2 regions of the Lentzea sp. HUAS12 genome follow, and region 2 is predicted to be linked to the other one. Evidence: riboswitches for the same ligand, from Rfam matches in the RefSeq annotation. Region 2 holds a riboswitch; the other holds the start of a gene.
The links. Region 2 has a riboswitch for cobalamin ahead of cobN (cobaltochelatase subunit CobN). Riboswitches for the same ligand answer to the same signal wherever they lie in the genome.
Positions count from the first base shown of each region.

Region 1 (7,462 bases), 4.2 Mb from region 2:
CGCCGAGCCGATCCACCACGACGGCGCGAGCAACACCGGGATGCCCGCCACCCGGAACAGCAGCAGGCCGCCCACTCGATCACTGGTCCGCGCGGCCACGGGAGCACTGTAGAGCGGTGGGTGTGATCTCGCGGTTCGGTGGCCGGTGGAGCGGGCCTGCCCGGCTTCGCCGAGCTTCGCCGGGGCGGTGACGGGGCGCCCGTCCCAACCGCACGCGCCTGCCCGGCCACACCGGTGCTCCCGGCACACGCCCCTCCACCCGCACCACGCACCTGCCGCCCGGCGCGCGCCCCTGCCTCCCACCCCCACCTCGCCCCAGCGGCCCTCACCTGCCCCGCGCCTCTCCGCACACCTGCCCTCCTCCGCGCCACTCCGCGCACCAACGCGCCCCTCGGCGCCTGCCCTCCTCCGCGCCACTTCTCGCACTCCCCCGTCCCCACTCCCCCTCCCCCCGCCGCCACCCGCCGCCCCGCGCAGGAATGTCAGACCCCTGTCCTAGGGTGCGAACCATGAGCACCACGTTGCGCAGGCCCGCGCTGTCGCCTTCCCGGGCAGGGGACTTCAAGCAGTGCCCGCTGCTCTACCGGTTCCGCGCGGTCGACCGGCTGCCGGAAAGGCCGACGAAGGCGCAGGTCCGCGGCACGGTGGTGCATGCGGTGCTCGAAGACCTGTTCGCGCTGCCCGCCGCCGAGCGCGTGCCCGACCGCGCCCGTTCGATGATCACGCCGGCCTGGGAGCGAGTGAAGGCCGAACGCCCGGAGTTCGCCACGCTCTTCGAGGCCGAGGGCAGCGAGGAGGAGGCGGAGTGGCTGAGGTCCGCCACGAAGCTGCTCGACGGCTACTTCGGCCTGGAGGACCCGCGGCGCCTGGAGCCGGAGTCGCGCGAGCTGCTCGTCGAGTCCGAGCTGCCCTCCGGCGTGCTGCTGCGCGGTTACATCGACCGCGTGGACGTCGCCCCGACGGGTGAGATCCGCGTGGTCGACTACAAGACCGGCGCCGCCCCCCGCGAGATCGGCGAGGCGAAGGCGTTGTTCCAGATGAAGTTCTACGCGCTGGTGCTGTGGAAGCTGCGCGGCGTCGTCCCCCGCCAGCTGCGCCTGATGTACCTGGCCGACCGCCAGGCCCTCGCCTACACGCCGGACGAGGGCGAGCTGGCCCGCTTCGAGCGCACGCTCGACGCGATCTGGCAGGCCATCATGCGCGCGGCCCCGACCGGCGACTTCCGCCCGAACCCCAGCCGCCTGTGCGACTACTGCGACCACAAGGCCTTCTGCCCCGCGTTCGACGGCACGCCGCCGCCCTACCCCGGCTGGCCCGAGCCCGACGACACCGAGACCCTCCAGGACCGCGACTGATGCCGGCCTTCTACCTGCCTCTGGGCGGCGACGCGTTCCGCTCCACCGAGCACACCGTCGGCCCGTGGGGCCCGGACAGCCAGCACCTGGGCCCGCCCTCCGCGCTGCTGGTGCGTGCCCTGCTGGGTCTGGGCAACCCGTCGTCGGCACTGGCCCGCGTCACGTTCGAGGTCCTCGGCCCGGTCCCGGTGGCCGACCTGACGGTGTCCACGTCGGTCGAACGGTCCGGCCGTTCCGTCGAGTTGCTGGCGGCAACGCTCGCCCACGAGGGCCGTGCGGTCCTGACGGCCCGTGCGTGGCGCATCGTCGGTGCGGACACCACGGCGGTGGCAGGCGGCGAGGTCCCGGCGATGGCACCGCCGGACACGGCTGTCCCCATGGAGATACCGGACCACTGGGGCGGCGGCTACCTGGCCGCCGTCGAGTGGCTCTCCCTGTCGGGCGGCATCTTCACGCCGGGCGACGCCCAGGTCTGGGCCCGCCCGAAGGTGGCCGTCGTCGAGGGTTCCGAGCCCACGCCGGAGGAACGCCTCTTCTCCGTCGTCGACTCGGCCAGCGGCGTCTCGTCCCGTGTGGACATCCGCAAGTGGTACGCCATCAACACGGACCTGACGGTCCACCTGCACCGCCGGCCCGTCGGCGAGTGGGTGGGCATGGACGCGCGGACGACCATCGGGCCGGACGGGGTCGGGGTCGCGACCAGCGTCGTGCACGACGCGGAGGGGCCGGTGGGCACGACGGCGCAGGCGTTGTTCGTGCGCGAGCGCTGACGAGCACCACTCGTCCTGCCGCTCGCCTCCCCCGACGGCAGGCGCGTAGCGTCAACGGGACTGTGAAGAGGTTCGCGAACCGGCAGGAAGCGGGCCGCGCCCTGGCAGCGCGACTCGCCGGTCTCCCCTGGCACGACCCGCTGGTCCTGGGCCTGCCCCGAGGCGGTGTCCCGGTCGCGCGGGAGGTGGCGAGCCGCCTCGAAGCCGAACTCGACGTCGTCGTCGCGCGCAAGATCGGCGCGCCAGGGCACCCCGAGTACGGCGTGGGAGCGGTGACGGCCGACAGCGAGCCGATCTACGACCCGAGGGCACTCCGAGCGCTGAACCTCACCGAGGAACAACTGGGCCGCACCTGCGACGAAGAGCGCAAAGAGGCACAGCGGCGCACGCTCCTCTACCGCGGCGCCAAGCCGCTCACCGTCGAGAACCGCGACGTCATCCTCGTGGACGACGGCCTGGCGACCGGCGTCACCGCCCGAGCGGCACTGCTCTGGATCGCCCAGCGCGCACCGAAGAGCGTCACGCTGGCCGTGCCCGTGGCCGCCCGGGAGTCGCTCAGGACGTTCAGCACCCCGGTGATCGCCGTCCTGACGCCGAAGCACTTCCAGTCCGTGAGCCGCTGGTACGAGAGCTTCGATCAGACCACGGACGACGAGGTGCTCAGCGCGCTCTCGAAGTGGGAGACCACCGGGAACGGCGAGTAGAAGCGGTGCAGCAACGACGACCACCGCTCGTAGGACGGCCCCTGCCGGAATCCGACCTCGTGCGCCTCGACCGAGTCCCAGCGCACGAGCAGCAGGTAGCGCGAGGGCGTTTCCAGGCACCGCAGCAGTTCCAGGCCGCGGAAGCCCGGCGAGGCGGAGATCAGCTCCCGCGCCTCGCCGAACGCCCACTCGAAGTCCTGCTCGGAGCCCGGCAGGACGTCGAGCAGGGCGTGCTCCGTGATCACAGGCGGCAGAACCGGATGTCCGAGGCCAGCACGGCCTTGGCGCCGATGGCGGCCAGCTCGTCCATCACCTTGTTCGCCTCCTTGCGCGACACCATCGCCCGCACGGCCGCCCAGTCGGCGTTGGCGAGCGGCGCGACCGTCGGCGACTCCAGGCCCGGGGTGAGGGCGATGGCCTCGTCGAGGATCGAGCGCGGGCAGTCGTAGTCGAGCATCAGGTACTGCTGCGCGAACACGACACCCTGCAGACGGGCGGTGAGCTGCTTCTTGGCCGCCGTGAGCTCCGAGCCGTTGCGGTGGATGAGGACCGCCTCCGACTCGCAGATCGGCTCGCCGAACGGCACCAGGTCGTGCTGGCGCAGGGTGCGGCCGGAGCCCACCACGTCGGCGATCAGGTCGGCCACGCCCAGCTGGATCGAGATCTCGACGGCGCCGTCGAGGCGGATCACCTTCGCGGTGATGCCGCGGGCCTTGAGGTCGCGGCCGACGAGCTTGGGGTACGCCGTGGCGAGGCGCTTGCCCTCCAGGTCCTCGACCTTCCAGTCGGTGCCGCGGGGGCCCGCGTAGCGGAAGGTCGACGAGCCGAAGCCCAGTGCCAGCAGCTCCTCGACGGAGGAGCCGTTGTCGTCGGCGCCCGAGTCGGCGGCCAGGTCGCGGCCGGTGATGCCGAGGTCCAGGTCACCGGACGCCACGTAGATCGCGATGTCCTTGGGGCGCAGGAAGAAGAACTCGACCTCGTTGTTGTTGTCGAGCACGGTGAGGTCGCGGGGCTCGTGCCGCTGCCGGTAACCGGCCTCGGTGAGCATGGCGGAGGCGCGTTCGGCGAGCGCGCCCTTGTTCGGGACTGCTACGCGCAGCATGTGGAGGTCTTTTCCGTCAGAGGTACTTGTACACGTCTTCGAGGGTGAGCCCACGGCCCAGCATGAGCACCTGGAGGCGGTAGAGCAGCTGCGAGATCTCTTCGGAGAGCTTCTCGTCGGACTCGTACTCGGCGGCGATCCAGACCTCGCCCGCCTCCTCCAGGACCTTCTTGCCCTGCGCATGGACCCCGGCCTCGAGCGCGGCGACGGTGCCGGAACCTTCCGGCTTGGTGGCGGCTCGTTCGGTCAGTTCAGCGAACAGGGAATCGAAGGTCTTCACGGCTCCACATCCTCCCATCCCGGCGACCCCCGTCCACACCGCGGTCTCATCTGTCCCAGGCGGTGGACGTGATCTGTCCTGCATGGACACCCGGTAGCGTGAATTCCCGTGTCCGAATTCGCGGAGGTCCTGCACGCGCTGCGCCGGGTGCGCGGAATCAACCCGTTCTTCGCGCTCGACGTGGGCCGTCCGAACGAGTCCTGGCTGCCGGGAACGGCACTGCTGGAGGGCCCGGCGCTCAAGACCACGATCGACGCCATCGCGATCCGGTACAGAACCGACGAACCCCGTGTCGCGGCGAGCCTGTTCTTCCTGAGCTACACGGCACGGCTGCTCAGCCCGCTGACGGCCGCGAACCTGCCCGTCGACGTCCGCCCCGAGAACCTGTGGTGGCGACACGATCCCGCGAACGGCCTGAGCGTCCGGATCGACGAGCCGCGGCTGGGCCCGCCGGCCGCCGAGGCGCTCGCGCCCGTGGTGGAAGCCGTCCAGGCGGTCGCCCCGGTGGCGACCGGATTGTTGTGGGGCAACGCGATGTCCAACATCGCGGGGGCACTGAAAATGGTTGTGCGCGCACGCATGCTCACGGCGGAAGAAGCGGAAGAACGGGGCGAACTGCTCATGAGCGCGCCGCCGTTCGAACAGGCGGGGGAATTTCTGAGCTTTCCCGGCGAGCTCGGTTTCCGGCGCAGGAGCTGTTGCCTGTACTACCGCGTCGCCGCAGGTGGGAAGTGCGGCGACTGCCCACTCGTGAAGTGAGGAACGCAACAACTCTTATGGCCGGTTGTGCTTAACGGGCCGATCAACTTACGGTGCACGCGCCGCAGTGACGGGAAGCCGGTGGAAATCCGGCGCGGTCCTCGCCACTGTGACCGGGAAGCGATCCCCGCCGAGCACGTCACTGGTCCCCGCCGGGACTGGGAAGACGCGGGGGCAGCGTTGATCCGGGAGTCAGGAGACCGGCTGCGGCGCCGCAAGGAGAGTTGACCTTCCACGAGGTATGGAGGAGCCCGTCATGACGAGCCCCGCAGCAAGCCTGTCCGCCGTCCGCGTGCCCAAATGGGCCTTCGCCGTCTCACTGCTCGGCCTGATCGTCACCTACCTGGTCCTGCAGGAGAACGGCCTCGCGCTCGGCGCGGGATCCGAGTTGCTGCACGAGTTCTTCCACGACGGCCGCCACGCCCTCGGCGTCCCCTGCCACTGATCCGGCACCGCTGATCAAGCAGATGACGACGTACAAGTCCATCGCACTGTGCGGGATCGCGGCCGGCGGCATCGCCGGTGTCGCGTCCGCGCTGGTGCAGCTCCTGGTGACCGAGATCCCGATCCGAGCGGCGCTCGCGGTCGAGGAAGCTCGCGCACCCGCCGGTGAAGAGGCCGGCCACACCCACGGCGGCGAGGACGAGCTGGTCAGCCGCGGCGCCCAGGTCGTCGGCGGCATGCTCGGCGTGGTGATCGTCGGCATCGCGGTCGGCCTGGTGTTCGCCACGGCCTACGCGCTGTCGAAGCGCTGGTTCTCCGGCAGCACGCCGTTCACCCGCAGCGCCACGTTCGGTGCCGCGGTGTTCGGTGCCGTGGCGCTGCTGCCGTGGCTGAAGTACCCGGCCAACCCGCCCGCGGTGGGCGACCCGGAGACGGTGAACCACCGCACCGCGCTGTACCTGGGCGTGGTGGTCGCGGGCCTGGTGATCGTGTGGGGTGCGAGCCTGCTCGCCGAACAGCTGCGCGCGCAGTCGCAGCCGGTGCGCGCCACGGCCGTGCTGCTCGCCGTGGCCGCGGCCACGGCGGTGGTGCTGCTGGCGTTCCCCGCACCGCCGGACACGATCCCGGCGGACATGCCGGTGACCGTGCTGTGGCAGTTCCGCCTCAGCTCGCTCGCCCAGCTGGCCACGCTCTACGTCGGCATCGGCGTGGTGTTCGGCCTGCTGGTGGACCCGGCCACGCGCAAGGCGAAGACGCCCGCCGCCGCGCTTTAGAGCGCGCGCAGCACGTCGAGGTCGACGCCGGTGAGGGAGTCGCGGAAGATCCGCCGCTCCCCCACCGGCACCTCGACGTCGCAGGGCACGACGAGCACGGTGCACCCGGCGGCCACCGCGGCCGCGACACCGGTCGGCGAGTCCTCGACCGCGACACACCGCGAGGCGTCCACGCCCAGCAGCCGCGCCGCCTTCAGGTAAGGCTCGGGCAGCGGCTTGTTCAGCCCGTCCACCTCGTCGCCGCACACGGTGACGTCGAACAGGTCCCGGCCGATCGTGTCCAGCGCGACCTCGGTCAGCCCGCGCTCGGTGGACGTCACCAACGCCATCGGCACGCCGGAGGAACGCACCGCGCGCAACGCCTCCTGGGCACCCGGACGCCACGGCAGGCCGGCGCGGAAGACCTCCTCGGTGCGGCGCAGGATCCACGCGGCTCCGTCGGCCATGTCGGCCTCGGTGGGCTCGATGCCGACGTCACCGAACAGCAGGCGCATCGTGGTGGGCACGTTGCTGCCGACCATGCGCTCGCGGGTCTCGACGGTCAGCACGCCGCCGAGCTTCTCCGCGTACTCGTAGAGCGGGATGTCCCACAGCTTCTCGGAGTCGAGCAGCGTGCCGTCCATGTCCCACAGCACGGCCTGCAAGTCAGACATCGAAGTACTCCGCCTCCGGGTGGTGCGCCACGAAGGCGTCGGTGGTGTTCCGGCGGCGACGGTGCCGCCCGAGGGCCCCACTCACGATACGTGGTCGCGCCGGACGGCTGCGACAACGCCGCTCACCAGCGCTTTCCGCGAGGTCGGCGCTTCGTGATCACGCATGGGCCAAGCCTACGATGAGTTGACCGGGGGAGGCCGTAGTCTGGCGCCGTGAACGATCCGTCCCAGGAATCCCCGACCCCCTCGAACCCGCGCGTTCCGCTCACGAGTCCGATCATGGTCTGCGCCTTCGAAGGCTGGAACGACGCGGGCGACGCCGCGAGCACCGCGATCGAGCACCTCCAACTCACCTGGGACGCCACCCCGCTCGCCGAGATCGACCCGGACGACTACTACGACTTCCAGGTGACGCGCCCGACCGTCCGCATGGTCGACGGCGTCACGCGCAGGGTCGACTGGCCGACGACGCGGCTGTCGGTGTGCCGGCCTCCCGGTTCGGACGTGGACGTGATCCTCGTGCACGGCATCGAGCCGAACATGCGGTGGCGCAAGTTCGCCGCCGAACTGCTGGGCCACATCGACGCCCTCGGGGTGACGACCGTCGTGACGCTGGGCGCGC
Region 1 is NZ_CP099738.1:3,921,886-3,929,347, forward strand. Features, by position in the region: gene ND450_RS17125 (site-2 protease family protein) at 1-99, opposite strand, end outside; gene ND450_RS17135 (PD-(D/E)XK nuclease family protein) at 480-1,355, shown strand; gene ND450_RS17140 (thioesterase family protein) at 1,352-2,125, shown strand; gene ND450_RS17145 (phosphoribosyltransferase) at 2,188-2,829, shown strand; gene ND450_RS17150 (antibiotic biosynthesis monooxygenase) at 2,763-3,074, opposite strand; gene hisG (ATP phosphoribosyltransferase) at 3,071-3,931, opposite strand; gene ND450_RS17160 (phosphoribosyl-ATP diphosphatase) at 3,948-4,211, opposite strand; gene ND450_RS17165 ((2Fe-2S)-binding protein) at 4,320-4,970, shown strand; cobalamin riboswitch at 5,041-5,173, shown strand; gene ND450_RS17170 (CbtB-domain containing protein) at 5,227-5,415, shown strand; gene ND450_RS17175 (CbtA family protein) at 5,438-6,187, shown strand; gene ND450_RS17180 (HAD family phosphatase) at 6,184-6,840, opposite strand; gene ND450_RS17185 (PAC2 family protein) at 7,054-7,462, shown strand, end outside.
Region 1: another riboswitch for cobalamin. It lies ahead of ND450_RS17170 (CbtB-domain containing protein); the one in region 2 lies ahead of cobN (cobaltochelatase subunit CobN).

Region 2 (7,462 bases):
CGCTGCGAGGTCGGCGTCGGCAACGACGTCACCCTCTACGACGGTCAGCTCCACGTCACGTGGGCCATCGCCTGCCGGGACACCGCGACCAACCAGTTGTCGCCCCTGGTCAAGGACATCAGCATGATCATCGGCATCCGCAAGGGCACCAGCATCATCCCGCCGACCAGCCCGCTGTGCACAACGCCCGGCCCGTCCGCGACGTGCTCCCACCACGTGCTCTACGACGGGTTCACGGGCAGGACCGACAGCGTGATGGCGGCCCAGGTGACGTGGACGGACGGTTATCAGCCGCTCACGGGGTCGTTCCGCTCCGGCGGACGCATCATCACCTGAACCCGGCCCTCCGCACCCTCCGCGCCGGCCGTTGCCGGCGCGGAGGGTGCGGACGTGGTCAGGACGGGTAGCGGCGCGGCGTGAACACCACGCCCGCGTCCGTGACGACGGTCTGCGACGAACCGATGATCAGCAGGCAACGCATGTCGATCGTGTCGGGGGCGAGGGTGCCGAGCGTGAGCACACGGATCTCCTCCTCGGGGCCGCCGACGTCGCGTCCCACGACCACCGGAGTTTCCGGTTCGCGGTGCCGCAACAGAAGGTCTCGCATGTCCGCGACCTGGTGCGTGCGAGCCTTGGAGGCCGGGTTGTAGATCGCGACGACCAGGTCGGCCTTGGCGGTGGCCTCGAGGCGTTCGGCGATGACGTCCCACGGCTTGAGCCGGTCGCTCAAGGAGATCACCGCGTAGTCGTGCCCGAGCGGCGCGCCCGCCTTGGCCGCCACGGCGTTCGCGGCCGTCACACCGGGGATGACGCGCACCGGCACGTCCTGGGTCTCCGCCGCGACCTCCAGCACCGCGGTGGCCATGGCGAACACGCCGGGATCGCCCGACGACACGACCGCGACCCGCGAGCCCTTGCGCGCCAGGTCCAGCGCGAAGGCAGCGCGTTCGGACTCGACCTGGTTGTGCGAGGAGTGCCGCTGCTGGCCGGGACGTTCCGGCACGCGGTCGAGATAGGTGCTGTAGCCGACCAGTTCGTCGGCGGCTTCGAGCTCTTGGCGGGCCTCCGGGGTGAGCCACGCGCGGGTACCGGGGCCGAGGCCGACGACCACGACCTCGCCCTTCGGCTTGGCGGGCTTGGACCGGCTCGGCAGCAGCGCGATCGAGAAGTACGGGACGGACTCGGGGTCGACGTCGGCCAGCGGCGACATCTTCTGCCGCGTGGTGGTGGCGCGCTCCACGTACCACGCGCCGTCGAGCCTGCCGGAAGCTTCGAGCGCCTCGCGGACGTTGCCGAAGGTGCGGCCCAGCTTGAGGATCGCGGCGCAGTCGGTGTCGGCGAGCCGGGACGCGAGCTCGTCGGGCGGCAGCGTTCCGGGCAGGATCGTGAGCACCTCGTCGCGTTCCACGAGCGGGGTGCCGAGGACGGCGCTCGCCCCGCTCACGGACGTGACGCCGGGGACGACCTCCCACTCATAGCGGTCTTTGAGGCGCTTGTGCATGTGCATGTACGAGCCGTAGAAGAACGGGTCGCCCGCCGCGAGCACGACGACGTCACGCCCGGCGTCGAGGTGCGCGGCCAGCGTGGCGGCGGCCTCCTCGTAGAACGCGTCGATCTCGCCCTGGTAGTCGTCCGTGTCCTCGGTGGTGACCGGGTAGACGAGCTGTTCCATGATCTGGCCGTCGCGGAAGTACGGCGCCGCAACGGTCTTCGCGTTGCTGCGGCCGTGGCGGGCGCTGTGGAACGCGATCACGTCGGCGTCGTGGATGAGCCGTGCGGCCTTCACCGTCACGAGTTCCGGGTCGCCGGGACCCACGCCGACGCCGTAGAGCTTGCCCGTCATCACTCTTCCTCGCTCGCGATCGCGTTGATGGCCGCCGCCGTCATGGCACTGCCGCCGCGCCGGCCGCGCACCACGAGGTGCTCCAGATCCGTTGCGGCCAAAGCTTCCTTGGACTCCGCCGCCCCGATGAACCCGACCGGGATGCCCAGAACCGCCGCCGGCTTCGGGGCTCCCGCGGCGATCAGGTCGAGGAGGTGGAACAGCGCGGTGGGGGCGTTGCCGATCGCGATCACCGCGCCGTCAAAGCGGTCCGCGAGCAGTTCGAGGGCGGCGGCGCTGCGCGTGTTGCCGATCTCCTGCGCTCGTAAGGGTGTGCGCGGATCCTGGAGGTAGCAAAGGACTTCGTTGTCCTTCGGCAGCCGGCGGCGGGTCACGCCGGACGCGACCATGTTGGCGTCGCACAGGATCGGCGCGCCGTCGTGCAACGCCTCCCTGGCGTCACGCACGACGTTCGCGGAGAACGCGACGTCGTCGGGCAGGTCGGTCATACCGCACGCGTGGATCATGCGGACGACGACCTTCGCGACGTCTGCCGGGAACCTGGTGAGGTCCGACTCCGCGCGAATGGTGGCGAAGGACTGGCGGTAGATCTCCGCCCCGTCCTTGATGTACTGCGTCACCTGATCTCCTCGTAGCCGTCGCCGGTCGCGACGAACTCGATCACATCACCGGCGGGACGACCGCAGCGGCGGGCACAGCCCGACCAGTGAACGGGCCGGTCGTGCGGGGTTCCGAGCCACGCGCGGGCGTCGGCCCGCACGTCGGAGAGCGACTTCGCGCAGCCGGGGCGGCCGGTGCAGGCGCTCACACCGTGCCAGGGGGAGCCGGGGTCCGTGATCAGGCCGGAGGTGTCGGTGCCGGCGGGCACGACCAGGCCGCGCCACGGCGTCAGGCGGAGGGCGACGCCCGGAAGCTGGTGCGCGTCGAGGCGGCCTAGTGGAACGCCCGGGGTCAACGGTGAAGGTGCGACAGGAGTCACAGCAGGGGTGATGCGCGGGGCGTCCGTCGTGCCGAAGTGAGCGGTGATCTTTCGCACACCGTCGTCCACTTCGGACAGGCGCCAGGCCGGGCCGCGCAGCCGCTGGAACAGGCGGGCGGCGGTGAGGACGGCGTCGGCGGGGTCGGTGACGCGCACACCGGTGTCACGACCGGCGAGCAGCAGGGCGAACGTGCCCTCCGGGGCGCTGACCAGGCCGAAGTCGCCGCCCAGCCCGCTCACCGACTCCCCTGCCGTGAGCAGGAAACGGCCTGGCAGGTCCGCCAGTTCCGGGTCCGCGCACAACGCCGCGTCGATCTCGTCGACCAGCCCCTGGTTGTCCTCCAGCGGCGCCGCGATGATGTTGCGCATCCGCTCGTGCGTGGCCGACGGCAGCAGGCCCGCCGCGGCCAGTCGCGCACCCAGCTCCACGCCGTCCCGCAGGCCCCTGATCTGGAGGTTCGCCCGCGAGGTCAGTTCCACTGAACCGTTTCCGAGCTCCAGTGCGGCCACCCGCACGACGTCCCACTGAGCAGCGGAAAGCGTGCCGCCGGGCACCCGGATGCGCGCCAGCCCGCCGTCGGCCGCGGCGTGCAGCTCGACGGCGCCGGGGCAGGCATCCGGGTGACTACGCATAGGTCGGACTGTAACCCGCCGGTTAGGGTGAGCCCGAACGACGAAGCGCAGGAGGAAGCCGGTGTGAATCCGGCGCGGTCCCGCCACTGTGACCAGCACACCGCTGGGAGTCAGGAACTCTGCTTCGCCAGTCACCCGCAACCTGGGGCGAGGACCCCACGAGGGATGGAGCCTGCGTGATCCTGCTGCTGTCGACCTCCGACACCGACCTGCTGTCGGCGCGTGCGAGCGGTGCCGAGTACCGGCTCGGCAACCCGTCGCGCACCACCGTCGACGACCTCCCCGCGCTGGTGGACGGCGTCGACCTGGTCCTCGTGCGCATCCTCGGCGGCCGCCGGATGTGGGAGGAAGGGCTCGACTGGCTCCTCGCGAGCGGGCTGCCGGTGGTCGTGCTCGGGGGCGAGATGCAGCCCGACGCGGCGCTCATGGAGCTGTCGACGGTCGCCGGTGGCGTGTGCGCCGAGGCGCACCTCTACCTCGCGCACGGCGGCCCGGCGAACCTCACCGAGCTGCACAAGTTCCTCTCCGACACCGTGCTGCTGACCGGCCACGGCTTCGCGGCACCGGCCGCCACGCCCACGTGGGGGGTGCTGGAGCGGGAGAGCACGCCGGAGACCGGTCCCACGGTCGCCGTGCTCTACTACCGCGCGCACCACGTCGCCGGGAACACCGCGTTCATCCACGCCCTGTGCGACGCGATCGAGGCCAAGGGCGGCAAGCCGCTGCCGGTCTACTGCTCCTCGCTGCGCACCGCCGAACCCGAGCTGCTCGACACCCTCCGGCAGGCCGACGCGCTGGTCGTCACGGTGCTCGCCGCCGGGGGCACGAACCCCGCCAAGGCGTCCGCCGGTGGTGACGACGACGCGTGGGACGTCGGGGCGCTGGCCGCGCTCGACGTACCGATCCTGCAGGGGTTGTGCCTCACGTCGAGCCGCGACACGTGGGATTCCAACGACGACGGACTGTCTCCTTTGGACACCGCGACCCAGGTCGCGATCCCGGAGTTCGACGGCCGGATCATCACGGTCCCGTTCTCGTTCAAGGAGATCGACGAAGACGGTCTCACCGTCTACGTCGCCGACCCCGAACGGGCGCTGCGCGTCGCGGGCATCGCCGTGCGGCACGGCCGGTTGCGCCACATCCCGGTCGCCGAGCGCAAGGTCGTCGTGATGCTGTCGGCGTACCCGACGAAGCACTCGCGCATCGGCAACGCGGTCGGGCTCGACACGCCCGCGTCGACCGTGCGGCTGCTCAAGGCCATGAAGGAGCACGGGTACGACATCGGCGACGAGCTGCCGGGCGTCGACGAGCTCGACGGCGACAAGCTGATCCACGCGCTGATCGCCGCCGGTGGCCAGGACGCCGACTGGCTCACGCAGGAGCAGTTCGAGAGCAACCCGATCCGCATCGCCGCGGCCGACTACCGCGAGTTCCACGAGACGCTGCCGGAGGACTTCCGCGAGTCGATGCGCGAGCACTGGGGCGAGGCGCCCGGCTCGTTGTTCGTCGACTTCTCCAAGTCCGAGGACGGCGAGATCGTGCTGGCCGCGCTGCGGTCCGGCAACGTCGCGGTGATCGTCCAGCCGCCGCGCGGGTTCGGCGAGAACCCGATCGCGATCTACCACGACCCGGACCTGCCGCCGTCGCACCACTACCTCGCCGCCTACCGGTGGATCGAGTCGAACTTCGGCGCGGACGCGGTGGTGCACGTCGGCAAGCACGGCAACCTGGAGTGGTTGCCGGGCAAGACCGTCGGCATGTCGGCGTCCTGTGGCACGGACGCGGCGCTCGGCGACCTGCCGCTGATCTACCCGTTCCTCGTCAACGACCCCGGTGAGGGCACGCAGGCCAAGCGCCGTGCGCACGCCACGCTGGTCGACCACCTCGTGCCGCCGATGGCCCGCGCCGACAGCTACGGCGACATCGCGCGCCTGGAGCAGCTGCTCGACGAGTACGGGAACATCTCCGCGATGGACCCGGCGAAGGTGCCGGCGATCCGCGCGCAGATCTGGACGCTGATCAAGGCCGCGAAGCTCGACCACGACCTGGGGCTCGACGACCGGCCGCACGACGCGGAGTTCGACGAGTTCATCCTGCACGTCGACGGCTGGCTGTGCGAGGTCAAGGACGTCCAGATCCGCGACGGCCTGCACGTCCTCGGCGAGGCGCCCACCGGTTCCGTTCGCGTGAACCTCGTGCTCGCGATGTTGCAGGCGCGGCAGATGTGGGGCGGTCAGGTCGCCGCGCTGCCAGGTCTGCGTGAGGCACTCGGGCTCACGAGCACCGCACGGGAAGACGTGGACGCGATCGAGGAAGAGGCCCGCGCGCTCGTCCAGGCGATGGAGGACGCGGGCTGGGACCGTTCCGCCGCAGCGGGTCTGCACCCCTCGGCGGACGTGCAGAAGATCCTGGAGTTCGCGGCCGTCGAGGTCGTCCCGAGGCTCGCGCGCACCACGGACGAGATGACGAACGTCCTGCACGCGCTGGACGGCGGCTACATCCCGGCCGGCCCGTCGGGTTCTCCGTTGCGCGGCCTGGTGAACGTGCTGCCGACCGGCCGCAACTTCTACTCGGTCGACCCGAAGGCCATCCCGTCGCGGCTCGCGTGGGAGACCGGCCAGGCGATGGCCGACTCGCTGCTGGAGCGCTACCGGTCCGAGAACGACGGCGAATGGCCGCCCTCGGTCGGCCTGTCGGTCTGGGGCACGTCCGCGATGCGCACCGCCGGCGACGACATCGCCGAGGTCTTCGCACTGCTCGGCGTCCGGCCCGTGTGGGACGACCAGTCCCGCCGCGTCACCGGGCTGGAAGTCGTGTCCCCGGAGGAGCTGCAGCGCCCGCGCATCGACGTCACGGTCCGCATCTCCGGCTTCTTCCGCGACGCCTTCCCGCACGTCGTGTCCATGTTGGACGACGCCGTGCAGCTGGTGGCCGCGCTCGACGAGCCCGCGGAGCAGAACTTCGTGCGCGCACACATGCTGCGGGATCTGGAAGAACACGGCGACCAGCGCCGGGCGACGTTGCGCGTCTTCGGGTCCAAGCCGGGCGCGTACGGCGCGGGCGTGCTGCCGCTGATCGACAGCCGCAACTGGCGCGACTCCTCCGACATCGCCGAGGTGTACGCGGTGTGGGGCGGCTACGCCTACGGCCGCGGTGTCGACGGTGTCGAGGCACGCGCGGACATGGAGTCGGCGTACCGGCGGATCGCGGTGGCGGCCAAGAACATCGACACCCGCGAGCACGACATCGCCGACTCCGACGACTACTTCCAGTACCACGGCGGCATGGTCACGATGGTGAAGGCGTTGACGGGCAAGGCGCCCGCCGCGTACGTCGGGGACAGCACGCGCCCGGAGGCCGTGCGCACCCGCACCCTGACCGAGGAGACGTCGCGGATCTTCCGCGCCCGCGTGGTGAACCCGCGCTGGATCGGCGCGATGCGCAACCACGGCTACAAGGGCGCGTTCGAGCTGCAGGCGACGGTCGAGTACCTGTTCGGCTACGACGCCACGACCGGTGTCGTCGCGGACTGGATGTACGAGAAGCTGACCGAGAGCTACGTGCTCGACCCGGAGACGCGGAAGTTCCTGCAGACGTCGAACCCGTGGGCGCTGCACGGCATCGCGGAGCGGCTGCTCGAAGCGGCCGAGCGCAAGATGTGGGAGCACCCGGAGGAGTCCACTCTGGACGCGCTGCGGTCGGCCTACCTGGAGACCGAGGGCGAGCTGGAGGACGGCGCCTGACCGAGTCCGGCGACGGGTCGAGGCGGGCGTCGTGCCTCGACCCTCCCGGAGCTCAGGCGGTCCGGACCGGTCCGAACACGTAGGAACCGGCGGCGTCCGGGTCGTCACCGGCCCAGAACTCGGCCCACAGCGTCGTGAACTCGTTGCGCGACAACCTGCCGTCGCCGTCGAGGTCGAGGACGGTGAAGTCGGTGCGGCCCTCGCGGCCGAGCCAGGCCTCGATCATCACCCGGTACTCGTCCTCGGAGACGTAGTCGTCCCCGT
Region 2 is NZ_CP099738.1:9,358,728-9,366,189, forward strand. Features, by position in the region: gene ND450_RS44140 (hypothetical protein) at 1-336, shown strand, start outside; gene ND450_RS44145 (precorrin-2 C(20)-methyltransferase) at 395-1,843, opposite strand; gene ND450_RS44150 (precorrin-8X methylmutase) at 1,843-2,463, opposite strand; gene ND450_RS44155 (hypothetical protein) at 2,460-3,455, opposite strand; cobalamin riboswitch at 3,464-3,597, shown strand; gene cobN (cobaltochelatase subunit CobN) at 3,632-7,198, shown strand; gene ND450_RS44165 (EF-hand domain-containing protein) at 7,251-7,462, opposite strand, start outside.